Linked DNA regions of Alkalinema sp. FACHB-956. The main gene of each other region encodes a partner of the protein of the gene in region 2 in a complex. Links are inferred from orthologs where the notes say so. Each region holds a gene or a part of one and is shown on either strand. Other genes may lie near its edges. The genes, in order: pcrA and uvrB.

Evidence for each region.
Region 1: the proteins of uvrB (region 2) and pcrA are in contact, whole or in part, in a crystal structure (PDB 7EGT), measured with the Thermus thermophilus proteins. The link is inferred for Alkalinema sp. FACHB-956 from one-to-one orthologs. Residues at the interface, in WP_096411307.1 of Thermus thermophilus: Glu23, Leu25, Arg26, Asp27, Gly28, Glu29, Arg30, Phe31, Arg55, Glu326, Asp327, Phe328, Glu379, Ser382, Gln383, His398, Gly400, Arg401; in WP_096412145.1 of Thermus thermophilus: His654, Arg656, Phe657, Gln666, Asp668, Glu669, Lys680, Arg681, Leu682, Ser683, Lys685, Tyr686, Ala687.

What each region holds. Positions count from the first base shown.
Region 1 is NZ_JACJRC010000010.1:80,836-95,687, forward strand. What follows is about bases 5,746-8,796. They hold pcrA (DNA helicase PcrA), read left to right. Parts: upstream 5,746-6,104; coding sequence 6,105-8,489; downstream 8,490-8,796. Other genes in these bases: H6G21_RS12970 (hypothetical protein), read left to right, coding at 5,746-5,999; H6G21_RS12980 (universal stress protein), read right to left, coding at 8,584-8,796. Outside these bases: H6G21_RS12940 (cation:proton antiporter), read right to left, coding at 1-780; H6G21_RS12945 (hypothetical protein), read right to left, coding at 807-980; H6G21_RS12950 (late competence development ComFB family protein), read left to right, coding at 1,264-1,809; H6G21_RS12955 (glycoside hydrolase family 19 protein), read right to left, coding at 2,199-3,101; cell division ATP-binding protein FtsE, read right to left, coding at 3,340-4,173; H6G21_RS12965 (WecB/TagA/CpsF family glycosyltransferase), read right to left, coding at 4,204-4,977; more of H6G21_RS12970, read left to right, coding at 5,670-5,745; more of H6G21_RS12980, read right to left, coding at 8,797-9,204; DNA-processing protein DprA, read right to left, coding at 9,688-10,845; H6G21_RS12990 (IscS subfamily cysteine desulfurase), read left to right, coding at 11,040-12,251; H6G21_RS12995 (HEAT repeat domain-containing protein), read right to left, coding at 12,270-14,852. UniProt on the Escherichia coli protein: A helicase with DNA-dependent ATPase activity. Unwinds DNA duplexes with 3'-5' polarity. Translocates on single-stranded DNA with 3'-5' polarity. Initiates unwinding more efficiently from a nicked substrate than double-stranded DNA.
Region 2 is NZ_JACJRC010000002.1:356,053-370,804, forward strand. What follows is about bases 6,681-9,631. They hold uvrB (excinuclease ABC subunit UvrB), read right to left. Parts: upstream 9,183-9,631; coding sequence 7,179-9,182; downstream 6,681-7,178. Other genes in these bases: H6G21_RS04920 (thioesterase family protein), read left to right, coding at 6,681-6,917; H6G21_RS04930 (ADP-ribosylglycohydrolase family protein), read right to left, coding at 9,221-9,631. Also shown: cobaltochelatase subunit CobN, read right to left, coding at 1-2,699; H6G21_RS04910 (ATP-binding protein), read left to right, coding at 3,348-5,162; H6G21_RS04915 (hypothetical protein), read left to right, coding at 5,171-5,941; more of H6G21_RS04920, read left to right, coding at 6,438-6,680; more of H6G21_RS04930, read right to left, coding at 9,632-10,066; H6G21_RS04935 (hypothetical protein), read left to right, coding at 10,302-11,735; fumC (class II fumarate hydratase), read right to left, coding at 11,785-13,173; H6G21_RS04945 (M23 family metallopeptidase), read right to left, coding at 13,229-14,026; H6G21_RS04950 (hypothetical protein), read right to left, coding at 14,297-14,752. UniProt on the Escherichia coli protein: The UvrABC repair system catalyzes the recognition and processing of DNA lesions. A damage recognition complex composed of 2 UvrA and 2 UvrB subunits scans DNA for abnormalities.

The DNA.
Region 1 (14,852 bases), on a different replicon or contig from region 2:
ATACTCCACCTCCGAGATCATCAACCCCGCCACAAAGGCCCCCATCTCGATCGACAGGCCCAACTGTTCCGTCAGCAGCGCAATCCCCAAACACAGCGCCACCACGCCTAACAAAAACAGTTCTCGGCTCTCCGTCTTAGCCAGGAGCCGCAACAGCCGTGGAATCACCCAAATTCCCGCCGCCACCGCCCCCAGCGCAAACAACCCCGTCTGCACCAAAGCCCAGCCTATCGCTAGCCCAATTTCCTCCGCAGGTTTATCCAGCGCTGGCAGCACCGCCAGCATCAACCCCAAGGCCAAATCCTGCACCACCAGAATGCCCAGCATCACCTGCCCGTGGGCTGTCCCGGTCTCATTGCGCTCCATCAACGACTTCAGCACCACTGCCGTGGAAGACAGCGACAAAATCGCCCCGAGAAACACCCCCTGGGGCGGCGAAGTCACCCAGCCCATCAGCAACGAAGCCCCCGTGGTGACCAAAATCGTCAGGGCAATCTGCAAACCGCCCCCACCTAAACTGATCCACTTCACCTTCTGCAATTCTGAGAAGGAAAACTCTACTCCCAGGGCAAACAGCAAAAAGGCTGCGCCAAACTGCGCCAAGGTTTCTACCTGCACCAGTTCCTTAATCAGCCCCAGCCCCGTCGGCCCCACAATGATGCCCGCCAACAGATAGCCCAGCAACACGGGTTGGCGCAGCAACGCTGCCAGCAAACCACCCGCCGCCGCCGCCGCCAGGACGGTCACCAAATCCACAATCAGTCGAAAGTCTTCCTGCACAGGCCGCTCTCAGATGAGAAGAAATATTACAGTTGATTAACTTTCAGGATACTACAGGCCCACAGGTTCCCACGGGGTCGATCGCGGGGATAATCTCGATCGACCTTGCCAAATCGGCATTCTGGCCTTTCAACCTCGATCGGGCGATGCCCCGGCCTGCCAACCTCCCACCCCGTCTCCTGAACGGGTTTTGGTATCAAACCATCCCCCTTTTCTCCCCTTTGAATTGAGCCTTGATTCGGAGCTAGGTCGTAATTCCCGACCTAGCTCCTATTTCCGGGTCTCAGCCCAAAACAGTCCCCAATCAAGCCACGGGAAAAAAAATGAGGAATTCCTTGGAGAATCCTTGATTTCCCTGATACAACTGAGGGGAAAACGTATATAAATTGTGTGGTGCATAATGGGTGTTGCTAGACCTCGATTCTGGGGCATGATGGATAAAACCCATCTCAACACGCCACGATCAAGCCAGTGGAAAGCGCTATGAGTATTGAGAAGATCGTCGAACAAGCCTTGCAGGATGGTTATCTGACTCCCGCCATGGAAGCGGAAGTGGGACGGATCTGTGATACGGCCTCAGAACTTTCGATCGAAGAATATATGTCCCTCGATCGTCTGATGGGTGCCCTGCTGACTGGAGAAGTGGTGGCCGTACCCCGGAAGCAGTTCATCAACGTCATGGAAGAGTTGGTGCTGACGGAAGCGATCGCGCGGGTGGCCGAAATTGAAGCCACGAGCGAACGTACCCTAGATCTGGGGGATATTGCCGCCTATGCTCTTAACCGTCTCCCCCCGCTCTACGCTACGACGGAAGAAGGGGCCACCTACCAAAGATCGAAAGCGAAGGAAGATTTATCTCCCCTAATCGCCCAGTGTGTCAACGAAGCGATCGCGAAGAACCTCGATCGTCCAGAGTTCTACCCCGAACGGCAAGCGATCGGCAAGAACAACAACAAAGACGAAATCCTGACCCAGGTCAGTTCGTTGCTACAAGCCTATGCACCCACCTTTGAAGCGGGCGCTAGATAGGGTATCCCAAGTTCCCAAGGCCGCTGCGGTGAATTCAAGATCGGCTAGATAAATAAATAGATTAAATTTATGGACTAATTGCCAATTCTATAGATTGCAATCTACTGGTCAGCCTCGATCGCAGGATGGAGCAGTTATTCTTCGATCGTCGTTCTTCTTAGGATCTAGGCAAACCCTACTTAGCGCAACTTGTTCCCCGCAAGTGATTGACTGCAAAGTGATTGACTGCAAAGTAATTAATTGCAACGTGATTGATTACAAAGTGATTGATTGAAAGTTGCTTGCTGCTATCCAGTCTTCTAAACGATAACCCCCAGGAGCCATTCTAGAATCTTCCTGGGGGTTCATTTGTTTACGCCGATATTGCTCAATCGTTGCCGTGCTTCGGGCTACACCTGCAAGACCTGTTTTGCGACGATCAGGAAGTCCCGGCGCTCCTCGTAGCCGTTATACCCCCCGTTAATCGTCAAGGTAACGTTATCGAGATCATCCTCATCTGCCAGACTATTCAGGTGTTCCCGATTCCAGAACCACCCTGCGCTTAAACAAGCCAAATCGGGATCGGCTAGGCGGGTGGGATTGGCCAGCAAATCGATCCCCAAGTCTGTGCCACAATGACGGTAATTGTGGCGACCCGTAACTTGAATCAATCCCCGTCCCTTAAAGCGAACCCCATCCCCTTCCTGGACATTGCCTAGATCTTCCCGCCCTTCATAGTCCTCCCCAGACGCCAGTTCTTCCAAATAGTTAAAAGAACCCGATTCATGGGCCACCTGAGCCAGGAAATGGGCTTGGCGCAGGGGGGTGTTGATCTTATAGGTGGCCATGGTGACCAAGAGGTGGGGATAGAGTAACCTGACCTGCGCCGGTTCGGCATAGGGGGCAATATCCAGCAAATTATCGACCGACACCGGTGGAATTTTTTCTTCTGGGAAAAATTCGGCATAGGGAGATTTCCCGTCTGGCCGATCGTTGGCCCGCAGCAACACCCGCAGCGTGTCATCCACCAGCCCATCCTGGGTCTGCAACGTTTCCCCAGTAATGGCCCGAATGCGTTGTTTCAAGAGATCAGCCGCTTTGCGGCGGGCCTCAGGGATTGCAAGATTAGGAAAGGTGCCTGCATAGGGAGGGCGGTTGGCCGGACGCTTGGGCAGGTTATTCAGAATCCGCAGGAGTTCATCTACTTTGAAATCGCCCGTCACCAGTTCGGTGCCGTCGTTCTCGGTGAGCAACCTGGAAATTTTATCCGCAGCTTGTTGACGCCAAAGTTTGAGCTGAGTTGCAGAGGGCATAGTTCCGTTCGATCGATCAAGTTTAATAGAGCTTTCTTCCCATGTTGTCGAAAAAATAAAAGGTCTTCGACATCCGTAGCATTACTTCACTTGACTAGAGAGAACTTCCGCAATTCTGTTCCCACTTTAACTTGAACACCTTCCCAGCTTGAACACCTTCCCAGCTTGAACACCTTCCCGCTGAGCGTTCAGGTTGTCCTAGGTTTAAGGTTGTCCTAGGTTTAAGGTTGTCCTAGGTTTAAGGTTGTAGCAGGGAAAGCTGACCATTGCGCACCTGGAGGATCGGTAAATCCGCCGATCGAATCAGGCTTTCATCGTGGGTCGTGACCAGAATCGTAATGCCAATCTGGTTGAGCCGCTTCAGGATATTTAAAATTTGGCGAGAGTTATCGGGGTCCAGGTTTCCCGTGGGTTCATCCGCTAGCAAAATTGGGGGCGTTCCCACGATCGCGCGGGCAATGCTGACCCGTTGCTGTTCTCCCCCAGACAACTCCTCCGGAAACGCTTGAGCCTTGTGCTGAAGCCCCACCATTTTCAGCGCTGGTTGCAACCGCCGTTCCACTTCCGCCCGCCCATAGCCCTGGGCCCACAGGACAAAGGCTACGTTTTCCGCGACGGTACGCCGGGAAATCAACTTGTAGTCCTGGAATACCACCCCAATCCGCCGCCGCAACCGGGCCAAGCGATCGCCCCGCAGGGTATTCAAATCGCAGCCGTCTACCTTCACTTCACCGCTACTGGCCCGTTCTTCCCCATACAGCAGCTTCAGCAGTGTGGACTTCCCCGAGCCCGACGGCCCCGTCACCAAATAGAAATCTCCTTTTTTGAGATCCAAATTCACCCCCGTCAGGGCTTGGCTGCCATTGCGATAGGTTTTGCCCACGTTGCGCAATTGAATAATCGTTTCCCTGGCCGCCTGGGGGGAGACTCGTTCCTCCGTGGGGGACTGGCGCGATTCCCCAGCTGGTGGATGCGTGGGTGGGTGGGTCGATAGGTGTGGTGAATGGCCCCGCTCTGCCTCAGCAACCGGGTCGGCAGGACTGCCCTGGGGATTCACCAAACTCTGCGCCATACGTGACCAACTCCTTTCTAATACGGGTTCCTATCGCAATTCACGGCTGACGGGGTTGCGTCCGGTCATTCGGTACACCAGCGATCGCCAAGCAAACTGCGGTAATGCTAACATCCGCTTCCAACGCCAGGGTTCCTGATACAGGCGATACACCCACTCTAGGTGATTGTCCCGGAGCCAAGCGGGGGCGCGATCCTTGGTGCCTGCCCAAATGTCAAAACTGCCACCCACCCCAATCCAAATGGCCTCTGGACAGAGGTGACGGTGTTCAGCAATCCACAGTTCCTGACGCGGTACGCCCAGCCCGACGTAGATGATGCGCGGTTGTAGCGATCGTAATTGTTCCCGGAACGCAGCCATTTCTTCACCCTGGAGGTAGCCATGCTGGCTGCCAGCGATCTGTAATCCGGGCAGTTGGTGTTGCCAATTGATTGCGGCCTGTTCCGCCACCGCAGGCGCACCGCCATAGAAAAAGACTGAATCGCCAGACGAGGCTACATGGCGCAGGAGGGTGGCTGCGAGTTCAATGCCGGGGCAGCGTTGGGTGGTTTTGCCATAGAGCTTGAGGTAAAGCACAATGCCCGCCCCATCGGGAATCACCAAATCCGCTTGATGAATGATGTTCGCCAAGGTCGGATTCTGCTCGGCCTGCATGGTCATTTCCGCATTCAGCGTGACGACATGGCAACCTTGGCGATGGCGTAGGCGATCGGCCAACCAGTTGGCGTAGTTGGGGAGGAGATGCACGGGCAACCCGAGCACAGAAAAGCGATCGGGGTGCTTTTGTTGGGGGGAGTTGGACATATGCGGATCAGCTGCAACCATTGCCACACCTCTACAATGATCCTGGTGTTCGAGTTTGTAATCAAGCATTTGACAGACATTTGACAGACACTTGATCAGAGTCTGGAGGAGTGATCTGCTAGGCATGATTGCCTAGGAAATAGATTGCCCATCCAGGCAATGCATTGTAACCCAGGCTGTCCCTAAAAAACGCTTAATCATTGGATTTTCATGGATCTCTTTCTGGCAAAGTGTCTGGCAATGGTGCTGGAAAACCGTGAGACTGGAAAACCGTGAGACTGGATCAGGTCTACGGACGATTGGTCAAACCATATTGACCTGCATTGATCCTGTATGGGCTGAGAACCTGATTGTCAATTGAATACTGATTTGTAGAATTCTATTGCTCCAATGGTTGCTTCTTGTTGCTGCTAGTAATTCCAAATTGATTTATGCAAACCTGGTTTTAAAGCCGTTTTTAAGTCGGTCTAGCCTTCAAATCGGGTCTATTAATTCCGTCGATCGCTTTTGCCTATTCCTGGGATAGTAGTCCACGGTATCCTTGCGCTAGATACCATAGCGCGTTAATCGTTCCTTAATGTCTTTTAATCAATCGTTGTACTACAGTGTACAGATCTTCGATCGGCACATCCTCTTGCCAAGAAATTTGCAAACTTTGTCACACTAGAGTCCATGATGTTGGGTGAAGACTCATGTTTGTGTATCCGGAGTTGTTACAACTCGACGAACAACGGTTAATCCAACGATGGGAACAGCCATCCCCCGCTGGAGAAGATCCCTTTACCTACTACACCGAAATTGCCCAGGCACTCCTCGATCGCATGGTGGCTGCGTTACCCGCCCTCACTGAGGACTTGGAAGAAGATGAATCCTGGCGAACAACAGCGTTGTTGCTCCTGATTCACTCCTACTACGTTCCCCGGTCTGACCTTAAATCTGACCCCGAATCCGCCCCTCACTCTGACCCCAAGGAAGTGCCGTCTGGGGGCAATTGTGGACAGGATTCATCTCCTTCTGCATAGGCGATAATTTCTGAACCGATCCGACTTGCCAGACGATCGCCCAAAACTCCCAGAAAACGCTATTGTGAGTATTTGGTCTGTCTCTCATTTTCTCTGCGCAAACCCATGGCTCAGTTTCAGGACTTTTTGGCACACCTCAACCCGTCCCAACGGCAAGCGGTCGAACACTTTTGTGGGCCATTGTTGGTTGTGGCGGGGGCTGGATCTGGCAAAACGCGAGCCTTGACCTATCGTATCGCGAATCTTGTTCTGACCCATCGTGTGGATCCAGAAAATATTCTTGCGGTCACCTTCACCAACAAAGCCGCCAAGGAGATGAAGGATCGGATTGAGCGGTTGTTTGCCGATCAGCAGGCTCAGGCAAGCCATGGCAAACCCTTGAATGCTTTGCCGGAATATGAACAGACCAAGCTGCGATCGCAGGTCTACAAAACCATTACCAAAGACCTGTGGATTGGCACGTTCCATGCCCTCTGCTGCCGAATTCTGCGCTTTGATATTGAGAAGTACACTGACGAAAAAGGTCGGACATGGACGAAAACCTTTTCGATCTTTGATGAATCCGATGTCCAAAGTGTGATTAAAGATATCATTGTTAATAAGCTGAACTTAGACGATAAGAAGTTTGAGCCGCGTAATGTTCGCTACGCCATCAGCAATGCTAAAAACAAAGGACTGTCTCCAGCAGAGGTAGAACGGGAACAGCCGAATTTCCGAGGTCGGGTTATTGCTGATGTGTATAACCATTACCTCGATCGACTGGCGGAAAATAACGCTCTGGACTTTGATGATTTAATTTGGCTTCCGGTAAAGCTATTTCAACAAAATGAACAGGTGCGGGATTACTGGCATCGACGCTTCCGTCACATTTTGGTTGATGAATACCAGGATACGAATCGCACGCAATACGATCTGCTGCAACAATTGACGACCAACGGCCAATCTCCGCGCAAGTTCAACGATTGGAACCACCGATCGATCTTTGTGGTGGGCGATGCAGATCAGTCGATTTACTCCTTTAGATCGGCGGATTTCACCATCCTGATGGGCTTCCAAGAAGACTTCGGCGATCGTAAAGCCGATACGGAAACGCAGACGATGGTGAAGCTGGAGGAAAACTATCGATCGACGGCGAATATCCTGGAAATGGCGAATGCGTTGATTGAGAACAATACCGAACGCATTGATAAAGTCCTCAAGGCTACTCGCGGGGAAGGGGAAGCCGTCTATTGCCATCGCTGTGAGGATGAAGTGGATGAGGCCGAATTTGTGGTGCGGCAAATTCAGAGCTTGGAGCGCACCAATCCAGAGTTGACCTGGGGCAAATTCGCGCTCCTTTATCGCACCAATGCCCAATCCCGCGCCTTGGAAGAATCCCTCCGCCGTGCCGCCGTGCCCTACAAAATCATTGGGGGCCTACGCTTCTACGATCGTAAAGAAATTAAGGATGTGCTGGCCTATTTGCGTGCGGTTGCCAATCCTGCCGATACAGTCAGTTTGCTGCGGGTGATTAATACCCCCAAACGTGGGGTCGGCAAATCCACGATCGAATCGTTAGTCAGAGCCGCCACGGAATTAGAGACATCTTTGTGGCAGATTCTCAGCGATGAAACTTCTGTTAAAACCCTGGCAGGCCGTTCTGCTAAAGGGGTTTTAGCGTTTTCCAGCTTGATTCACAAGTATCGTCAACGGCTTGATCAGATGTCTGCTTCAGAATTGGTGCAAAACTTGTTGGAGGAATCGGGTTACTTAGATGATCTGAAAATGCAGGGCACCGATGAAGCGATCGATCGCATGGAAAACGTGCAGGAGTTATACAACGCAGTCTTGCAATTTGAGGAAGACAGCGAAGACGATCGTAGCTTAACGGGATTTTTGGCCAGTGCGGCCCTCGCATCCGATCTTGACGATAAAAATAACGAAGATGAGGTCGTTTCCCTCATGACGTTGCATTCGTCGAAGGGGTTGGAATTTCCGGTGGTCTTTCTGGTGGGATTGGAACAGGGGCTATTCCCCAGTTATCGATCGCTGGATGATCCCGCCGCGATCGAAGAAGAACGGCGGCTGTGTTATGTGGGCATTACCCGTGCTCAGGAACGACTGTTTATCTCCTATGCGCGGGAACGGCGGCTCTATGGCAACCGGGAACCAGCAATGCCATCACTCTTTCTTGCGGAATTACCTAAGGAATTACTGGAAAGCAATACGCTGTCAGCGATCCCGTCCCGGCTGAGTCAGGGAATGGCATCGGGGCGGGTTGCTAGCAGTAAAACCGCTGGCAAGGCTGCAACTAGCTCAACCTTCAAAGCTCGGAACAATCCCCCCCAGGAATGGAAGGTGGGCGATAAGTTAGTCCATGAGGCGTTTGGGACAGGTCAGGTGAGCCATGTGTTTGGCAATGGTAGCAAGGTGAATTTAGGGGTGAAGTTTCCTAAAGCTGGACACAAGATTATTGATCCGAAGATTGCGCCAATTCGCAAGGTGCAGTAAGTTGCCTCTTGACACTCCCCCATCTGAAGCACGGGGGGATTCTTGGCTCTAGGAAGTCACTTGTCCTGACAGGATTGCTCCAGTGACGAGGGTTTTACGCATTTACCTGATAACTGGAGTAAGACGACAAAGACGCTGGGTCAGGATAGGCATGGGTCGCCACGGTTGGAGATTGCGGATGGCTGCTCGTCGCAGTCTCAGCCTCCGGCCAATCAACCGTCTGCACCATTTCATGCACCACCAACACCGAACAAGATGCATGTTGCAGAATATATTGACTGACACTATTCATACCCACCTGACGCACCCCTTGGTTTTCGCGATGGCCAATCACAATTAAGTCCGCTTTCCATTGATCGGCAAGCTGACAAATTTTCAACTCTGGATTCCCCATTTGGCAAGCCACCTGCGTGGCAACCCCTTTGGCGATCGCCTGCTGAAGATAGAGATCGATCCATTGTCGCGCTTTTTTCAATTCATGTTCTAGGCGATGTTGTTGCACCCGTCGCAGCGTATCGTACATCGACTGCGCATCCTGGGCATTGCGAATATCGAGAGACGTGGGCATCGTCGCCTGCACATCGCGATCGGTTTTGACCGTATGGGTAATTAACAAATGACTAGCCTGGGGATGCACCTGATCGATCGCGCGACCAAACACCCAATCATCCTTACTGGAGTGATCCAAAGCAACTAAAACGCGGCGAAAGCTCATAATTGAATCCCCTCGCATACAGCATGGTATCAAATCAAGCTGGACAACAGATAAACCGTAGTTAACCGTAGTTAAACCATAGTCACGGTCATGGAAGGAACTGAGTTAGCAAGTAGGCGAGAGAGATGCAACCCAGATAAGCGGATGACATAACATAATTGCCCCCAGAACGTAACGCAAAAGTTGATTTATTCAACTCTGGGACTATCATTGCAATTAAAGTTCGCGATCGATCCTAATCAGAAACAAAGTTAACTAACAATAGATTAGCAGATGGAAATCAGTAGATCGAAACCCATGAAACGTCAATGTCGCAGCGCCAACAGTCTAATTCAAGCCTACTGAGAAGTATGATATAAATCCAGGAAGTTTCCAAGATTGACAAAAAACAATACAAAAGTTAATAAACACCATCGACGGACAACACGATCGCATCTCAATTTGTGACTCTGCCGCAGGCAGAAAGCTAGGGAGTCTGCCCCTTCACACCACGCGATAGCGCATTCCAGGATCTTGATGCACCACACCCATGAGTTCCAACTGTAAAAGAGCACTACTCACATCTCCCGTCGGCAATTGCGTTTGCTGAACCAAGCAATCGATCGGCACTGAGCCATCCATCTCAATCAGCATTTCCAGAATCGTTCTCAGCATCGGTTCTAAAGTCGTTAAATCAACAGAAGCCATCACTGACGCTGAAGATGAACTTGGTGCTGATGCACTTTGCACTGTCGCTAATGTTGTGTAATCAATTCCCGGTAACGCCCCCAGTAGGGTTAACAACTTCTCCGGTTTCGGGATAATTTGCGCCCCTTGGGAGATCAAGTTAATGCAACCTTCAGCTTGGGGATTATCCAGATTGCCTGCCAGGGCATAGACTTCCCGTCCACACTCATTCCCCAAGCGAGCAGTAATCAGGGCACCGGACTTTTCACCAGCTTCCATGACTAAAATCGCTCGGCTAAGACCCGCGACAATGCGGTTGCGGCGGGGAAAATGGGCTTTATCCGGCTTGGTTCCGTGGGGATATTCACTCAGCAGCAGTCCCCGATCGAGGATTTGCCGATACAACTGGCGGTTACTCGCAGGATAAATTTGATCAACCCCCGTTCCGAGCACTGCAATCGTCGATCCCTGCGCCTCTAAGCAAGCCTGATGGGCGATCGCGTCAATGCCATCCGCCAACCCCGACAAAATCGTAAAGTTGTTCTGGCTGAGCAGTTTACTAATGCGGTGAGTCCAGCGTTTACCGTAATCCGATGGGTTGCGCGTGCCCACAATGGCAATTCCAGGCGCAGTTGCGAGGTTAGCCAGCAGGTGGGGATTGCCTAAATAATGCAACACCGCAGGCTTATCTGGAATTTCCTGTAACAGCGGAGGATAGTCTGGATCGCTAGGCGTCCAGAACTGGGGATTGCTTTGCTCATAGGCCCGGAGAAGTTCGATCGGGTGCAGATCGCGGCGATCCTGCACAATGCGATCGGCGGTCAGGAGGCCAATGCCCTCCACGTTTAACAATTCCGCTGCCGTTGCCTCCCAAGCCGTCTGCAAATCCCCAAAATACTCGCGCAGCCGGTTGAGCAACACATCCCCCACCCCTGCAACTTCCCGCCAAGCCAACCAGTACGCCCGCTCCTGCACCGTTTATTTCCCTACATGCTCAATTGTGCTTAATTCGATCATTTGAGTTATTATGCCCAGATTGGGTTAGGGCTTGATACCGGTCTTGATCCCGTAGGGATTCTTGATCCTGTTTTGATCCATGTGCTTTGCGCTGTAGCGTTTGACCTATCACGATCGTGTCTTTTGACGTTCATTAACCTGCCACTGCCACCATGCCCGATCGTCCGATCTACCTTGACTGCCACGCCACAACACCCGTAGACGATCGTGTCTTTGAGGCGATGAAACCCTTTTTTACAGAGTTTTTTGGCAATCCCGCCAGCGTGACCCATCAGTATGGCTGGGAGGCCGAAGCCGCCGTCAACCAGTCAAGGACAACCCTCGCAGATGCGATCGGCGCAACCCCCGAGGAAATTATTTTCACCAGCGGTGCAACGGAAGCGAATAACCTGGCAATTAAGGGCATTGCCGAAGCGTATTACAGCCAAGGCAAACACATTGTCACCGTTGCCACGGAACACAATGCTGTGCTTGATCCCTGTCGGTATTTGCAAACCTTAGGCTTTGAAATCACCATTCTGCCAGTGCAATCCGATGGCTTGCTAGATTTAGCGCAATTGGAAGCCGCCTTGCGATCGGACACCATTCTCGTGTCGGTCATGGTAGCGAATAACGAAATTGGGGTTGTGCAACCGATCGCTGACATCGGCCAAATCTGCCACGATCGCCAAATCATCTTCCACACTGACGCCGCCCAAGCGATCGGGAAAATCCCCCTCAACGTACAAAGTCTGCAAGTGGATTTGATGTCCCTGACAGCCCATAAGGTCTACGGCCCCAAGGGCATCGGAGCCTTGTACGTGCGGCGACGCCATCCACGAGTCACCCTAGCCCCCCAACTCCACGGCGGGGGCCACGAACGGGGCCTCAGATCGGGCACACTTTACCCGCCCCAAATTGTTGGGTTTGCCAAGGCCGTGGACCTTGCCCTAGCCACCTTACCGGAGGAAGCCCAACGCCTCCGCCAACTCCGCGATCGCCTGTGGGCCCAATTACAATCCTTGGCAGGTGTGCACCTCAACGGTCATCCTGAGCAACGCCTACCGGGAAATTTAAATCTCAGCATTGCTGGAGTGGACAGCGCAGCATTACTCGTAGCATTGCAATCCACGATCGCCATTTCCTCCGGTTCCGCTTGCACCTCCGCTAAAATTGCCCCCTCCCACGTCCTCACAGCCTTAGGTCTGACGGATGACCTCGCCTTTGCATCCCTGCGCTTTGGCATTGGTCGATTTAACACCGAAGCTGAGATCGATCGGGCAGCCCAAGCAGTGATCACAGCAGTCAACACACTGCGTAATAATGCAATCAACACACCGCACAGTGATGCAATCAACACCGCAATCAACAGCCCCCCTGACTGACCGATAGCGCCAACCCGTCTAACTCAGGGCCGTCACGATCGCGGAAGCCTCTTCACCATTGATCCGCCACAAGGCCCGACTGGCCTCCTGCCGCACGAGGGATAGCTCCCCTTTGCACGCTGCAATCAGTGCCGGAACTGCCTCCTTAGCCTCCGACCCGATCGCGCCTAAGGCATAGGCCGCCACCCAGCGCACCTGCCAATCTTCATCCTGCAAACAGCGGGTCAGCGCAGGCACCGCAATTCTGGCATTGGATTCGAAACTCGCTAGCACCCAAGCTGCACTACTGCGAACGTGGGGCACCTTGGATTCCAACGCACTAATTAAGGCAGGAATCGCCACCGTTCCAATTTTTCCAAGGGCCGCGATCGCCTCTCCCGAAATGCGGCGATCGGGATCCCGAATCCGCTCCACCAAGGCCGGAATCGCACTGCGAGCCTCCGCCCCAATCTGACCCACGGCACGAATGGACTCCTGGCGCACCTGCCAGTGATCATCCTGGAACGCTTTCACCAATGCGGGTAACACCGGTTTCGCCGAACTCCCCAAATCACTCAGCTCACGAATTGCCCGCAGGCGACTGTCCAGTAACTCATCCTGCAACTTCGGTGCCAGCCGCGCCAGCCGCTGCTCCACCTGGGCCCGCCGCAGCAATTCCGCACTCAACCCCACACGCCGCCCTAGCTCATCCAGAATAAATTCCGGAATATCCATATCGACGCCACGGGAAAGACAACAATCCCGCAACGCTAGCAGAAATCCTTGGATGCTTTCTGGTGCACCGGGCATGGCATCCGCTTGCAGCAAAAAGTCAGCCCACAAATAAGCCTCATTCCCATACAACTCGACTAAATGGAGGGCGGCTAAACATTCTGCCAATGGATCAAGGGCGAAGCAGATTTGATCCTGGGCAGGGCCAACGGTATGCAGAATGCGTAAGCGTTTTTCTAAATGTTTTAAGTGATTTTTTGCCGTTTCACTATCCACTCCCAACTGCGTTTCCAATTCCATCAAAATCGTTTCTCGCCGCGCAGGAGTCGGACGGAAAGATTGCTTTAAGCATTCCCAAGCAATAATTTTGCTGTCTTGGTGAATGGTGGGATTATCCGGTTCATCTTCGTTATGATTCCGGTTGAGTTCGTTTAAGTAACTCAGCATTAAATCAGGAATATTATCCGGTAGATTGTCCTCCCGATCGTGATCCTTGGTGGAAATCATTTGCTCAGCATAGAGTTTCGCTAGCAAGACGGTAATATTGCGCTGCCCCACCATTTTGGACAACTGGCTACAGGCGTCAAAGTATTCCGAATCCTTAAACAATTCCCGTTTATTGCATTGGGTCAAATAGGCTTCTAGGAAAGATGAAAGACGATTGCCTTCAATTCGCATTGGACGCACGATCGTCTTCGGCACGCCATCCAAGGTTTCCTCCACCCGCGACGTCACAATTAACGCATTGGCCGGAAAATCGGGATGGCCAGGACGAATCTCCTGCCGCGTCGCATCACTCAGTTCCGAAAGGCGATCGACGATGACTAAAATGCGGCGTTGGCGCAGCAGTTTTTCAATGAATTCATCGGACAGCGGTTCCGCCGAATCCACCAGCGCCTGTAACTGCCCCCGAATCGCTTCCCGGAAGGGATCCTTGTCCTCCGGCACTTTAAAATCCAATTCCTGCTCCAGCAACACCGGAATCATGCGATGGCGGCAGAGGCGTTGGTCTTTGTGATCGGCCATAGCCCACTTCGCCATATTGCAGGCCAAACTGGTTTTGCCAATGCCCCCTTCCCCCCAAATCAGCAAACATTGCCGCCCATCCCAGAAGGTGGAATGCATATCCTGGCTGCTCAGTTCCGCGATCGTATTGCCCTGCATCACCACCGGAATGGGAATATAAACGGCCCGATCGCTCACCGTACTCTTGTGGGCAAAGGCATCCCGCGCGATCGGCACTTGTTGTTCCACCCAGGCATCCAGCACCCGAGGATGGTAATGGAACCAGCCCAAAAACATGACAAACCGCAGAGGCACCTTAATTGTGTTGCCTAGGGGGGTCGGCAATTCAAAATCCGTATAGGGTTTGAGCAAATCGTTGAGTTTCAACAACCACAGCGGACGCAGCAACAAAATTAAGAGCCAAAACGCAGGCGTGGCCACAATGTATAACCCCACCAGGGCGATCGCAGGATTCTCCTTGGCCCAATCTAAGGTGCGCTCAAACAGTTGGGAATCCTTTGTAGATTTCAACACCGTGAGCGATCGCTTGACCGCTACTACCACTTCATCACTGAAACCATTCTCAGGATCCTCTAAAACGGGCAACATTTTTTCCAGATGTTCGATCGCATCCATCAGCTCCTCACGGGACAGCTTCGTCGCTTCATCCTGGAGTCCGCCTGCAATGCGACTCAGGGCATTGGCCGCACTCAGCCGCACACCCATATTGGTATCTTTCAAGGTTTCAGTCAGGGCTGGCAGCGCTGCTTGGGACTGGGAGCCGATGCGGCCTAAAGCCGCCGCCGCATTTAACCGCACATCCTTATCCGCATCCGCCAACACCTTCATCAGATCGGGAATCGCGGGGGCAGCAGCTTCTCCCAT
Region 2 (14,752 bases):
CCTCGGGTGGGAGCACCGGAGGGAGCCGCTGGAACATACCCGCCGGATAACCCATGGAGTAACCCTGTAATTTCCTGAGTGGTTGCTTGCAAGTTGGGTAGTAACGTATTCACAATCCAGTGCAGTTCCTGCTGAAGGGCCTGGATTCGCGATTCTGAAAGTCCTGTTACAGGAAGATTAGGGGGATTTAGGAAGCTCGAAGGATTGTCAAGTCCCCCTTTAAAAGGGGGATTTAGGGGGATCGATCCCTCTAGGATCAACGCTAACGATTCAGATACTGATGAATCTAGCAATCGATCGACCAATCGGATTGCTTCTGCTTCGATCGCTGCGATCCCATCGCCTACCTTACGCCAAGTGCTTTTGCCTTCCCGATCGCCCGTGGATTGACTGGATTGGCTGGATTGACTGGGTAAAGCCTGAACAAACGGTTCCGCCGGATCTGCCGTCAGCGGATCGAACTCTAAATTCCAAGCTTCCGCGATCGCGCGGGTTAATCCCATGCGACCCGGTTGGGGATGGCGGGCGATCGCAATGATTAGATCCCGCAGTTGAGTGCCCTCGGGACATTGCCCAAAAATATGTAACCCATCGCGAATTTGGGCATCCTTCAGTTCACACAAATTACGATCGAGACTAGTCAAGACCGTTTCTTCAAAATCATTACCGGCTGCAATCTCGATCGCAGGCAATTGCCAATCCCGATCGAGATGTTCTTGGGTAAGCAATTCTGTAATTTTTTCGCTAATTAAACCCATTCGGCCAGGGTTGAGATTAATCGCCTCATAGTATTCATCCACCAGATTCTCTAACTGTTGCAAGTTGCCGTACAGCTCCGCGCGAGTCATGGGAGGCGTCAGGTGATCAATAATCACTGCTTGGGCGCGGCGCTTCGACTGGGAACCTTCACCGGGATCATTGACGATAAAGGGATAGAAATGGGGCAGGGCACCCAACGCCACTTCGGGATAACACTGCTCCGAGAGCGCAACACTTTTTCCGGGAAGCCATTCCAAATTGCCATGTTTACCCACATGGACGATCGCGTGACTGCCAAACTGCGATCGCACCCAACTGTAAAACGCTAAATATTCCAGTGTGGGTTCCAAGTCCGGCGCGTGGTAATTCAAAGCCGGATCGTGATCGTAGCCCCGCGAAGGTTGAACCCCCACAAAGACATTCCCCAGGCAAATCCCCGCGATCGGAAAAGCCTGCGATCGTCCATGGGTTTCCCCCGATTCATGACCATTCCAGCGTTGTTGAATTTGTTGCTGGACAATTTCTGGTAAATCTGAAAATTCCCTATTGAAGCAATCTCGATCGTAGAATAAATCATGGGATATAACAGTTTGACTTTCTGGATCGTTCGTGAATCCTTGGGTCAATCGCCGAATCAATTCATCGCTCGTTTGCGGGACATCCTCGATCGTGTAACCCGCCTTTTGTAAGGCTTTCAGAATTTCCACACAACTGGCGGGCGTATCTAACCCCACACCATTGGCTAGCCGACCATTGCGGGTGGGATAGTTGGCCAGCACTAAGGCAATTTTACGATCGGCGATCGGCGTTTGCCGCAGTCGCACCCAATTCGCCGCCAAATCCGCCACAAACTTCACCCGATCGGCAATCGGCTCATAGCCCACCACTTCCGTTTGTAACTGCGGATGCTGGGTTTGCACCGCCTTAAAGGAAATAGCACGAGTGATAATCCGGCCATCCACCTCCGGCAGCGCCACATTCATCGCCACATCCCGAGGCGACAACCCCCGCACCTGCGATCGCCATTGTTCCGCCGTCCCGCCACTAAAAATCACTTGAAAAATCGGCACATCTAACCGTTGCCAAAGGGTTTCCCCCAGATCGGGCTCGAAGTCTGGTTGCGCTTGCCCAATCCCCAGGGGGGAAATCAGGGAAAAACTGGTCGTGTTCAGCAGGACTTGCAGACCAGGTTGCTCCTTGGGTTGAAATTCTGCCAATAAGTCCGCCGCCACATCCGGATCCCGTAGGGAGGAGACAAACACGGGAACTGGGGTTAACTGCCGATCGCGCAATGCCTCACACAACGCCGCGATCGGAGCCGTATTGCCCGCTAAATAATGGGCTCGGTAGAACAAAATACCGACCTTGGGCCAGGAGAGCGGCGTCGGTTCGCAGGGGTAGTAGCCCACCTTGGGCACTGGCTGGGGCGACACCACGGGATAGCTGCGGCCCAGGCAGTGGTTAGCCAGATCCAGCAGCCCATTCTTGACATTCTCCAGTCCCCCTTCCGTCCAATAGCGCCAACAGCGATTCACCACCGGGAGCGGCAGGGTCGATCGGCTCATCAGCGCGGGGTCGGGTTTATCATCTCCGGGCAACAAAATTAAATGGGTGCCCCTGCGTTGGCTCAGTTCCTGCAAGACCTCCAAGCCGTAGCCCCAGTAGGCCACGCCCCCCAACAGCCGCACCACGACGATTTTTGCCTCTTCCAACACCGTTTCAGCATAGGTATCGATCGTCAACTGCTGCTGGAGATTCAGCAAATTCACCGCTCGGATGGCAGGAAAGTCCGAGGGCAACTGGGAACAAGCCTGGGCCAGGGCTTGGATTTCGGTATCCGCAGCCGTGAGAAAGACGATCGGCGCTGGCTGCTGCTCAATGACAACAACTCCCTCTTGCCCAGGATTCCACCCCCCTGGAATAGCCGCAATGCGATGCATAACCTTCGCCTCCCCCAACAATAAACCTGTTCTACCCTAACGTGGGATCGGCTGCGATCGCTGTGCTTGATCTTAGGTTTCACCCAAGTCAATGACAGGTTTTCCCAAAAAGATTGGTATTTTGCTTTACAATGTGTGACGATTAAAAAGTAAGCATTTCTTCCTTAAATCTATTAAAAGATTCCAAGGGAGCCATCTTTCTGCGCTAAATCTAGTTAGGCTAGTAACTAGAACACCATAAATACGAAAGCTTAAATCCTGACTGTAGACCAGTTTCACTGATTTCTGGCCACCTTGTATCTCCTAACTTGTATCGAAATTTTATTTGGCCTATGAGTTCCTGGCGAACTGCCCCTATCCCCCACCTTTCTCCCCAAATGGGAGAAGAGAGCCGGAATTAAAAGTCCCTCGCCCCCAATGGGAGAGGGATTTAGAGTGAGGGAAAGTTTGCGTTACTCAAAATTCTATAAAGCTACGTTTGGTTTGTTTTTGTCAGGCTCCTAACAGGTAGATAAATTCTTCCTATCTGGGATGTGTCCTAAGGCATTCTTAGGATTTGGCAGATAGCCCATTCCGCGATCGTGAGTCGTTTGATCCCTGGTGGATGGATGCCCTGCGCACCCTCTCCTTTCGTTGTTATAGGCGCGTATGTCATCGAGTTCCTTCGAGGAAGAATTACGACAACAGGTTGAGCAGGAGCGGCTGATCAATCAAGTCACCACGTTAATTCGCCAAAGCTTAGAACTTCCCGTGATTTTGGAAACGGCGGTTCAAGAGGTTCGCAAACTCCTGAAAGCCGATCGCTTAATCATCTACCAGTTCAATATTTCGGCTCCGGCCTGTCCCGTCGATTTCGACCAGCCCACGACGGCGGTTCCGATCACCGTGCCCCAGTTGGATGGCATTACCTACGAATCCCGCGCCCACGATCGCATTCCCTCTGTCCTGAACCTCATCGCGGACGGTTGGCAATTGCCTGCGACGGAATTGCGCAACAAGTATCAATCGGGCCAGTCCTGTAGCATTACTGACACCTCCAATTCCGCCAATACCTCCGTTTATTTTTTACCGTTGGGCAGCGATTCCGTGCGATCGGAACTGGCGACGCCGATTTTGGTTCAGGGTCATCTGTGGGGTTTGCTGATTGCCCATCAATGCGAACAACCCCGGCAGTGGCGAGAGCAGGACTGTAACTGTTTAGAGCGTTTGGCAGATAATCTGGCGATCGCGATTCACCAGGCCAACCTGTATGCCGAACTCCAATGTCAAAAAGACACCTTGGAACAACAGGTCATTGAACGGACGCAAAACCTGCGGGATGCCCTGTATGCAGCCCAGTCAGCGGATCAGGCCAAGAGTGAGTTTTTGGCAACCATGAGCCACGAGCTACGGACGCCGTTGACCTGTGTGATTGGCATGGCGGCGACGCTGCTGCGGCAAACGCCGGAAACGCCCTTGCCCTCTGAAAAACAAAAAGCGTATCTGCAAATTATTCGCGATCGGGGAGAGCACCTGCTGTCCTTAATTAACGACATGTTGGAACTGTCGCGGCTGGAAACGGGCCGCACGATTCTCAATGTACGCGAATTTTCTCTGGTGGATCTGGCCAGCCAAACCCTCCGTCAGGTTCAGGATCAAGCCCAGAAAAAACAAATTACCCTGTTCTTGAAATGTGCCAATGGGGCTAACGGCGAGAAAACCCCGCGCTTCCTAGCTGATCCACGACGGGTACAGCAAATTTTAATCAATCTGCTCAGCAACGCGGTGAAGTTTACGCCAGCGGGTGGAACGGTCACCCTGCGAGTCTGGCAAGTGGCCGATACCGCCACCCTTCAGGTAGAAGATACCGGCATCGGCATTCCCGAAGACCAGCATCCTCTCCTCTTCCAAAAGTTTCAGCAGTTGGATCCATCCTATCGCCGTCACTACGAGGGCACAGGCTTGGGGCTAGCCTTGACTAAACAACTGGTGGAACTGCATGACGGTAGTATCTCGGTCGCTTCCAAGGTCGGGGAAGGGTCTACTTTTACGGTTCAACTGCCCAGCCAGGTGCGATCGGCCCTTGACTACGTGCGATCGCAGGAGCAACCCTTACCACTGTTGCATCAGCGGATTTTACTGCTCGAATCCAATGAGGAGATGGCCCATGTGGTTTGTGATCTCCTAAATCCAGCAGAATATCAAGTGGTGTGGATGACGGAAATTGATCTGGCGCTGCAAAACTTCCAGATTCTCCAGCCCCATGGTGTAATTGTGTCTGGATCCTTGCTTCCAGAATTCTGGACTGGGTTAACCCAGCAGAACGAAGCCATTCCCCCGTTATTGGTCATCTGGTCGGGGGATGGCGATCGACCTATCGCTGACCTATCCTTAATGGGACTCTCGACGGATGTGCTGGTGCAGCCAATCTCGCAACCGGATGCTTTTATCGATCGCGTCGCTTCCCTGATTGCTAGGGAATAATATGAGGTATGAAACAATCCTTTCAAATCCAAATGTCTTCCCAGACATCAACCCCTTCCAATCATGCCCAGGTTGCCGTCCTGGGGGAAATGGCACATTTACGGAATGCCTTGCAAACGGTGGGTATCAGCCTGGTGCCCCATCCGGTGATGGTCGTGATTGGCGGAGCTTCCTATTTTGAACCGGAGCAAAATCGCCAAATTCAGCAACTGTTTACCGATGCGATCGCGCCGATCGCGGAACGGTACCAGACCTGTGTAGTAGATGGTGGGACGGATTCTGGGGTAATGCGGTTGATGGGGTCTGCTCGATCGCACATCCAAGGGACGTTCCCTTTGATTGGAGTTGCTCCCTTGGCATTGGTGGAGTTTCCCGGCACGAGCAATGAGCATCCCGAGTCTTCGCCGTTGGAACCGAACCACACCCATTTTTTGCTAACACCTGGGAATTCCTGGGGGGATGAGTCCCATTGGTTAGCCAAGGTTGCCAGTGAGTTGTCGGGAACAACCCCTTCGGTGGCCATTTTGCTGAATGGGGGGAATGTGACTTGGCGGGATGCCTTGGAAAATTTGCGGGCGGGGCAAACGGTGATTGTAATTGATGGCACGGGGCGGGCGGCGGATGAAATTGCGGCGGGCCTACGGGGGGAAGTCCATAATCATCGAGTCACTGATTTGATTGCCACAGGAAGAATTGAAGCGATTCCTTTGCAGGATGCGGTGCAGCAATTAACCGCTCGTTTAGAGACTGCGTTTCAGCCCCTCAGCAAATCCAAGTGAATTCAAGCCAAGGGCATTCAAGCCAAGGGCATTCAAGCAAATCTCAATTTCATTCAATCTGGGCTGCAAAAGCTGAATTGAGGCGTGAGTCTAGCGGATGGCCCGATCGCCGAGTAGTCATATCAGGTCTTCATCAGCCAGATCTTCATCAGTCAGAGCTTTACGTTTGTCATCGCTGTTCATCAGGTAGCATCGTTCATCAGGTAGCATCGTTCATCAGGCAGCATTGGGTTGCATCAGACTGCTTCTGGAATGACTTGCTAAGCTAAGGAATCTTTGACGGAATTCCCTATGCTGAAGTTTTACTACAATTTTTTTACGACAATTTATTGTCGATCCCATCCCGTCGTATTTGGATTGTTTTGCTGGAAAAGCAGATTGCCTTTGAGCCTGTTTTAGTGGCATTGGATGGAGATCAGTTCGGAGCCGATTTCACTCGTGAAGCGTAGAAAGTTTATTAGTATTGTTGAATGAGTGTTGTTTCAATTATGGTCAGATGGGTTTTATCTACGATCGCACGATTCGTTTTAGTGATACCGATGCAGCGGGAGTTGTCTACTTTGCCAATGGGTTAAACCTGTGCCACGAAGCCTACGAAGCCTCACTCCAAGCCAGCGGCATCAACCTCCGAACATTTTTTTCCGCTGGACAAACGGTGGCCTTTCCGATCGTTCACGCTAGCATCGATTTCCGTCGCCCAATGCACTGCGGCGATCGTATCCAGGTTCATCTGCAACCACGATCAATCAGCGAAAGTGAATATGAAATTCAGTACCAAATTTTCATCTATGAAAACACTGTAGAAACCGGATCAACTCCACTAGATACACCACCGCCACGATCAACATTCCCTGTCGCCACAGCTATTACCCGTCACGTCTGCATCGATACCCTGAAACGCAAACATCAACCCTACACAACAGCAATCAAAACCTGGCTATCAATGCTGGGAGGATTGGATGACTTAAAAGCTTAGATTGTGAACGTTTATACCAAATCAATTGGGTATTAGGGATGGATTACTCGAATATTACAAAACATTACAGAATTGGAAGGAGCAAGATACAAGTGCAGTCGAATTAACTTGTCACAGGCGAGGTCTGCCGTTTTCAACGGGAAGAGGACACAGATGATTTGGCATCCCAATCAAGCAGTAATGCAACCAGGCAGTATAGCGGCAGCAATTTCTACGGCAAGTCGGGTTCCAGAAGTACAGGAGCACTACTACTGAATTCTTCTAGGTTCGGCTGCCAGTCAGCTTATCCCGTAGGTGCTTGATCTTGTCGCGGTATTTCGCAGCTTCCTCAAATTCCAAATTCTTCGCGGCCTCCTTCATTTGCGATTCAAATTGTTTGATCAGTTCTGGAATATTTTCCAAGGGAATGTCATCCGCTTGGACGTAAGCCTGCTCCAGTTCCTGGGAATTCAAGCGGCGAGACACTTCCAGAAAGGCGAGAATGGCATTGCTGGATTTCTTGACGATCGGCATGGGGACAATGCCATGCTTTTCGTTATGGGCCATTTGAATCGCGCGACGACGTTCGGTTTCACTAATCGCCTTGACCATACTATCGGTCATGTTATCGGCGTACAAAATCGCCTGCCCCTGTACGTGACGCGCCGCCCGCCCGATCGTTTGAATCAGCGATCGTTCTGCCCGCAGGAACCCTTCCTTATCCGCATCCAGAATCGCCACCAACGAGACCTCTGGCAGGTCTAACCCTTCCCGCAATAGGTTTACCCCAATCAGCACATCAAAAACCCCTTCCCGGAGGTCTTGAATGATTTCAATCCGTTCGATCGAATTGATTTCTGAATGCAAATAGCGAACCCGCACGCTACGCTCTTGGAAATACTCCGTTAAATCCTCCGCCATCCGTTTGGTCAATGTGGTAACCAACACGCGCTCTTTCTTAGTAACCCGTTCCTGAATTTCCGCAAGAAGGTCGTCCACCTGCCCTTCCGTGGGACGTACCACCACTTCCGGATCAAGTACGCCCGTGGGTCGAATCACCTGCTCAACAATGTGATCTTCGGAAATTTCCAGTTCCCAATTCCCAGGGGTTGCTGAAACAAAAATCCCTTGCTTGACCTTGTTCCAAAACTCATCGGCTTTTAGGGGGCGATTGTCTGCGGCACTGGGTAGGCGAAAACCGTGGTCGATCAAGACCTTTTTGCGGGCTTGATCCCCGTTGTACATCGCGCGAATTTGTGGAATGGTTACGTGGGATTCGTCAATCACCAGGAGCCAATCTTCTGGAAAATAGTCCACCAAGCATTCTGGAGGGGCTCCGGCTTCACGGCCCGCTAAGTGCCGAGAGTAGTTTTCCACCCCATTGCAAAAACCAACCTCTCGTAGGACTTCTAAATCATAACGAGTTCGTTGTTCTAAGCGTTGGGCTTCCAGTAACTTCCCCTCTTTTTCCAGTTCTTCTAGACGTTCCTTTAATTCCTGTTCGATCGCATTGCAGGCATCCTCCAACCGATCCTCCGGCGTAACGAAGTGGCGAGCGGGGTAGATATTGACGGCTTCTAGGGTTTGCAATGTACTGCCTGTCACAGGATCAACGTAGCGAATCGCATCAATTTCATCCCCAAAAAACTCGACTCGAATAATGCGGTCTTCGTAGGCCGGCCCAATTTCCAAAACGTCCCCCTTCACCCGGAAACGCCCCCGCCCAAGATCGAGATCATTGCGGGTGTACTGTACCGAAGCCAGATCCCGCAGAATTTGCCGTTGGTTGACCTCCTCCCCCACACGAAAGGGAATCGCTGCGTTTAAATATTCAGCGGGAATCCCCAAACCGTAAATGCAACTAATCGACGCCACCACAATCACATCCCGCCGCTCAAACAGCGATCGGGTCGCGGAATGGCGCAGCATATCAATTTCTTCGTTAATGGAAGCCGTTTTTTCAATGTAAGTATCGCTAACGGGAATGTAGGCTTCCGGTTGATAGTAGTCGTAATAGCTGATGAAATATTCCACGGCATTGTAGGGAAAAAATTCCCGTAGCTCGTTGCAGAGTTGAGCCGCCAGGGTTTTGTTGTGGGCCAAGACGAGGGTGGGTCTGCCCAATTGCTCAATCACACGGGCGATCGTGTGGGTTTTTCCCGTTCCGGTGGCTCCGAGCAGCGTTTGATAGCGATTTCCTTGGCTGATGGACTGTTTGAGCGCCGCGATCGCCTTCGGTTGGTCACCCTTGGGTTCAAAGGGGGCTTGGATGTTGAACTGTGGCATGGGTTAGCTATCAACGGGGGTAACGAGGGTCAATAGTTCTATGATAGCGAGACTTTTTGTAACAGTTGGGCATCCAGCGCACAGAGATAGTCCCGACCATAGCGATCGTTTTCTAGCCCATCTACCAAGTGCTGGGGCAAATCTGGGGTGACTTCTACGCTCCCACTGGCGGCGGCCAGGGCGATCGTGGCAACGGTATCCACATCGCCACCAAAGGCAATGCAGGCCCGTAGAATTTCGCTGAGACGGTCATGGTTCACGATCGCGGTGATGGCAGCCCGCACCGCCATCCAGCCCTTTTCCCCCACGGGGTCGCCCCAGGGTTCGGCCCAGCTATAGCCCGGTATCTGGCGCTCTAGGAACTGGCCCAATGCCGCTTTGTCCCCTAACTGGTGCAAAAAATAATGGCTCATCAAAGCAGCGGCCTGGGCAGCGGCAATGCCTGCGGGGGTATTGTGGGTCAGCTTAGCTTGAAGGGCCGCTTTTTCTAAGACTTCAGTGGGATCGGAAAACACGCCGATCGGGCCAGCTCGCATCGCGGCTCCACTTCGTTCACTCCAAGGTTGAATGTTGGCGAGAAATTCATCCCCCGTTTGAGTGTCCTGCAAAAACTGGTAAAACCGAGAGGCGTATCCCTCACGCGGATCACGATGGAATACTTGAACAAAGCGATCGGCCAACGCCGCTGGGTTCCAATCGTCTTCTGCGACAATCGCTTCCGCGATCGCTAAGCTCATTTGTGTATCGTCTGTATATTTCCCCGGTTGAATCTGATATTTCGTATGTTGTAAATAACCCGATAAATCATTTCGTTGCAGTGCAAATTCGGGAACATATTCAAATCCAGCTCCGTAGGCATCTCCCACCGCCATTTCTAGTAACATACGTCGTTCCTTTGCACGAGTTTAACAAGGCTATGCTACAACCCTTCTTCCATCATAGAACAGCTCCTCGATCGCCCATCCTCCAGAATATTGAACAGAGCTACTCTCCCGGTACAGATGAGAGGGTGTCTTTGCAACGACGGTTTTAGTTTAAACGGGTGATGTCCCAAAAAGGGCTGCAACAAACAGATCGAAAGCGCGTAAAATTTGCGTGAGTGTTTCGTAGGGAATAGGTATGGTCTCTCCTCTGAATCAGCAGTTGTCTGCACGCCGGAAAAACCTTTGGTATGAGCGGGTAATGGCAATCATTGCAGTGGCCAATTTAGGACTCGTAGGATTTGACCTGACCTATGTGATGTGGCGCGACTTCTGGTTGCGAGGCACGATCGCGATCGGCCCAGTGAGTTTTACGGTTCCCCTGCCCCCGATCACTCAATGGTACGACCCCCTCAAAGGTATTGAACCCCATCGCGATACCCAGAAATACCTCGATACCGTAGACAAATTAGAGCAGGAATTGCAACAGGGGGGGATTGAGTCCCCCCAAGTCCAAGCGCGCCTCCAAGACCTGCGGGAACAAAGCAGTGACATGGTGACCACGGATCCCTTCAAAGTTGCCAATAAAAGCGGCACCTTGGAAAAGATCAAAAATCGAGTCCGGGAGCATATTTACGGCAAAAATAGTGACGCCCCTTCCCGTGAAGCCTTTAAGGTGTTTTGGAGCAAGGAACATCTGCAAAAGAATGTGCGGGAGGAAATGCAATTTTTCAACCAGCAAATTCGCCCACTGATTGCCACGAACTATTACCGTTCCATTGGTGAAAATGGTGAATTTAACAATCTCTTTTGGATACTGGATGCACCGTTTGTAGCATTGTTTGCCCTCGAGTATTTAGGTCGTACCTTTTATCTAACGCGGCGATTCCGCAATTTGAAATGGCTGGATGCAATGCTCTGGCGTTGGTATGATTTGTTGCTGCTGATTCCCATGTGGCAGTGGCTTCGGGTGATTCCGGTGGCGATTCGGTTAGACCAAGCGGAATTGATTAACCTCGATCGTATCCGTGATCAAGCAACCCAAGGTTTTGTAAGCAACATTGCCGAAGAACTGACGGAAGCGGTGATTGTCCAAGTGATTAATCAACTACAAGCCAATATTCAGCAAGGAACGCTTTCCCAATGGTTGCTTCGATCGGTCAATCGGCCCTACGTAGATCTCAACGAGCGGGATGAAATTCGGGAACTGACGAACCATGTTTTAAAGCTGACCGTGTATCAAGTGCTCCCCCAGATTAAGCCGGATTTGGAAGCATTGATTCGCCACAGTTTAGAAGGTGTGCTGGAACAAGCTCCCTTGTACAAGGGCTTTAAAGCCGTGCCGATTATGGGTAGCATTCCCAGCCAAGTCAACGAGCAACTGGTGGCCACGGTAACCGCTGGGGCCTATGACGCGATCGTCAAAGCATTAGAAGATACCCAAGCCGCTGAACTGCTGAGCCAATTGGTGAAAAACTTTGGCAAAGTGATGGTGGAGGAATTGCAGAAGGGGAAATCGATCGAAGAAATGGAATCGTTGATCAGTGACTTAATGGAAGAGATTAAAGTTAACTATGTCAATCAAATCGATTCCATTACCGAAGATATCAAGGCTTTACCGACCCGTTTTTGAGGGGAATGGGGGAGAGATCGTCGGAATGATGCTCTCTCCCGATGGCTTCCTAGCCTGGATAGATCATCTGCTCCGGGCGCACCCATTGGTCAAATTCCGCTTCCGAGAGCAACCCTAACTCCACACAAGCCGCTTTCAGCGTTGTTTTTTCCTGATAGGCTTTGTAGGCGACTTTGGCCGCGTTGTCATAGCCAATGTGGGGATTGAGCGCTGTCACTAACATCAGCGAATTGCTCAGAAAATGCTGAATCTGATCGGGATTGGCTTGAATGCCAACGACCATGTGATCGGTAAACGATCGACAACCATCGGACAAGAGCCGAATGGAATGCAGCAGATTATGGATCATCACAGGTTTAAACACATTCAGTTCGAAGTTCCCTTGACTGCCTGCAAAGCCGATCGTGGCATCATTGCCCATCACCTGTACACATAGCATCGTCATCGCTTCGCATTGGGTGGGATTGACCTTCCCCGGCATGATGGAAGACCCCGGTTCATTGGCGGGCAACGTGATTTCACCCAAGCCACAACGGGGGCCGGAACCCATCCAGCGCAGGTCATTGGCAATTTTCATCAAGGCACAGGCCAAGGCTTTGAGTGCCCCGCTGGTCATGACGATCGCATCGTGGGCGGCCAAGGCTGCAAACTTATTCGGCGCACTGATAAAGGGTAAATCGGTCAGTTGGGCGATCGCCGCTGCGGAACGATCGGCAAATTCTGGATGGGTGTTTAACCCGGTACCCACTGCCGTTCCACCGATCGCTAACTCGTACAATCCCGGCAAGGTCATTTCAATTTGCCGCAGGGCAAGATCCAATTGCGCCCCATAGCCGGAAAATTCCTGCCCCAAGGTCAATGGTACCGCATCCATCAAATGGGTACGACCAATTTTAATCAGAGTCTCAAACTCGCTAGCTTTTGCATTCAAGGCTTTTCGCAACTGCTGCACCGCAGGAAGCAACTGTTCATGAATTGCTTGGGCTGCCGCAATGTGCATCGCAGTGGGAAACGTATCATTTGACGACTGCGACATATTAACGTGATCGTTAGGGTGAACAGGGGTTTTACTGCCCATTTCTCCCCCTGCCAATTCGATCGCCCGGTTGGAAATGACCTCATTGGCATTCATATTCGTCTGCGTACCACTACCCGTCTGCCAGACACTCAGGGGAAAGTGATCGTTCAACGTACCCGCAATCACCTCATCCGCCGCCTGAATCATCCAATCTGCTGTATCCGCTGGCAATTTACCCAGATCCCGATTGACGATCGCTGCTGCTTTTTTCAGAATGCCAAAGGCGCGAATCAGTTCCGCAGGCATGGTGTCGTGGCCAATGGCAAAAAAGTGAAGCGATCGCTGGGTTTGTGCGCCCCAGTAGCGATCGCTGGGCACTTCCAGCGGCCCCATGCTGTCTGTCTCGATCCGAACTGCCACGTCTGCCATGATGCTTTAGGTGAGCTTGCGCGTTGTCAGGTTTCCTCGAAAGATTTTACCGTTCTACGGTCATCCGTTGCACCCAAGCCCGTTCTTCCATGAACTGGCGTTGTTTAAATAAGGCTTGAGTAGTGCTTTGCCTGTCCCCGCTGCTAGGCAGTTTGGGCAGGGGATCGATCGCGACCCAATCATCCCCTTGACGCTGCCGAACTTCAAAATGGAGGTGCGGCCCCGTAGACAGGCCCGTGCTGCCCACCTTACCGATGATTTGTCCAGCCTGGATTGCCATGCCAGGGTAGACCAAGATTTCTGACAGATGCCCGTAGAGGGTCTGAAAGGAACCATCTAGGTGCTCAATCACGATCGCCAAGCCATAGCCGCCCATGTCCTCCGCCTCGTGAACATAGCCCCCCGCTGCCGCAACGACTGGGGTGCCTGCTGCCGCCCCAAAATCAACCCCCGCATGGAACCGCTGTTCGCCCAAAATGGGATGGGTACGCCAACCAAAGCGGGAGGTGATGGGAGCCGGAACGCTGAGGGGAAACCCCAGCCGCAAATCGCCTAGGGGACTCGATCGGGCAATCTGAGATCGGGTCAGCGGGGATTGTGCCCCCGATTGAGGGGGCTGACCAGCGGTGAAAGACGCGCTGCGGATGGTTGATTCTTGCCGGGTCAATCCTCGCGTTCCAGAATTGGGAGCTGGAATGGGAATGTTTGCTGAGGTGGACGGGGAGGGCCGATCGATCCACCCAGGTGGGACGATCGAAGACGTGGGCCGAGTATGAACGGGTAAGGTGGGCTTAGGGGGTGGAATCGGAATTTGGGCAATGGGTGCAACGGGCAAAAAAAACATGGATCAGAACTCAAACGATCGCCACTCAACCCTGACATTCAAAGTTGAGAAGCTGCTAAATTGTCCCCAACATCAAGGGCCGCCAGCGGTTCCCCAGACTCAACATCAATGGCCGAGATCATTGGTCTGGATCATTGGTCAAGATCATTGATCAAGATCATTGGTTGAGCGGTGGGGCGCTGCTGACCGTTCCCAGTATGGCAAATACTGGTGCGATCGTCAGTAGCGAGTTCTAGGCGTTCACACAGCGTTCACATAGCTTTTATCGAGCTAAGCTTTTTCTGTGCTTTTCGGTTTACTACCCGTATTCCGAACGTTCACCACCTTACCCAAGAGGTCAAACCAGAACGGAGCCCCCATGGAAATCGCAATCCCACTGACTAACCAGCCCGAGACCATACGGAAAAATCCGAGGGGTTTCGCCCCAATCATTTGTACTACTTGCAGCGGAATTGACGTATTTTCTGGAACTGTGTCAATTCCTAAACAAGCTTTATACAAGTCGTTCCACTGATCACGGGTCAGTAGACTATAAATTTTGTCTTCCCCCGGTCGCAGATCCGTCGTACTGGGCGCATAGGGACAGCCTAGTTGACGGCTCAAATTACTGGGGTTCCAGGTAATGGGCAGGGCAATATCTGCTAAAACCCCTTCTGTCTCGTCTTTTAACCGTTCTAAATCCTGACGGACAGCATCCGGACGGCTATCCTGGGATGGCGCAATTTG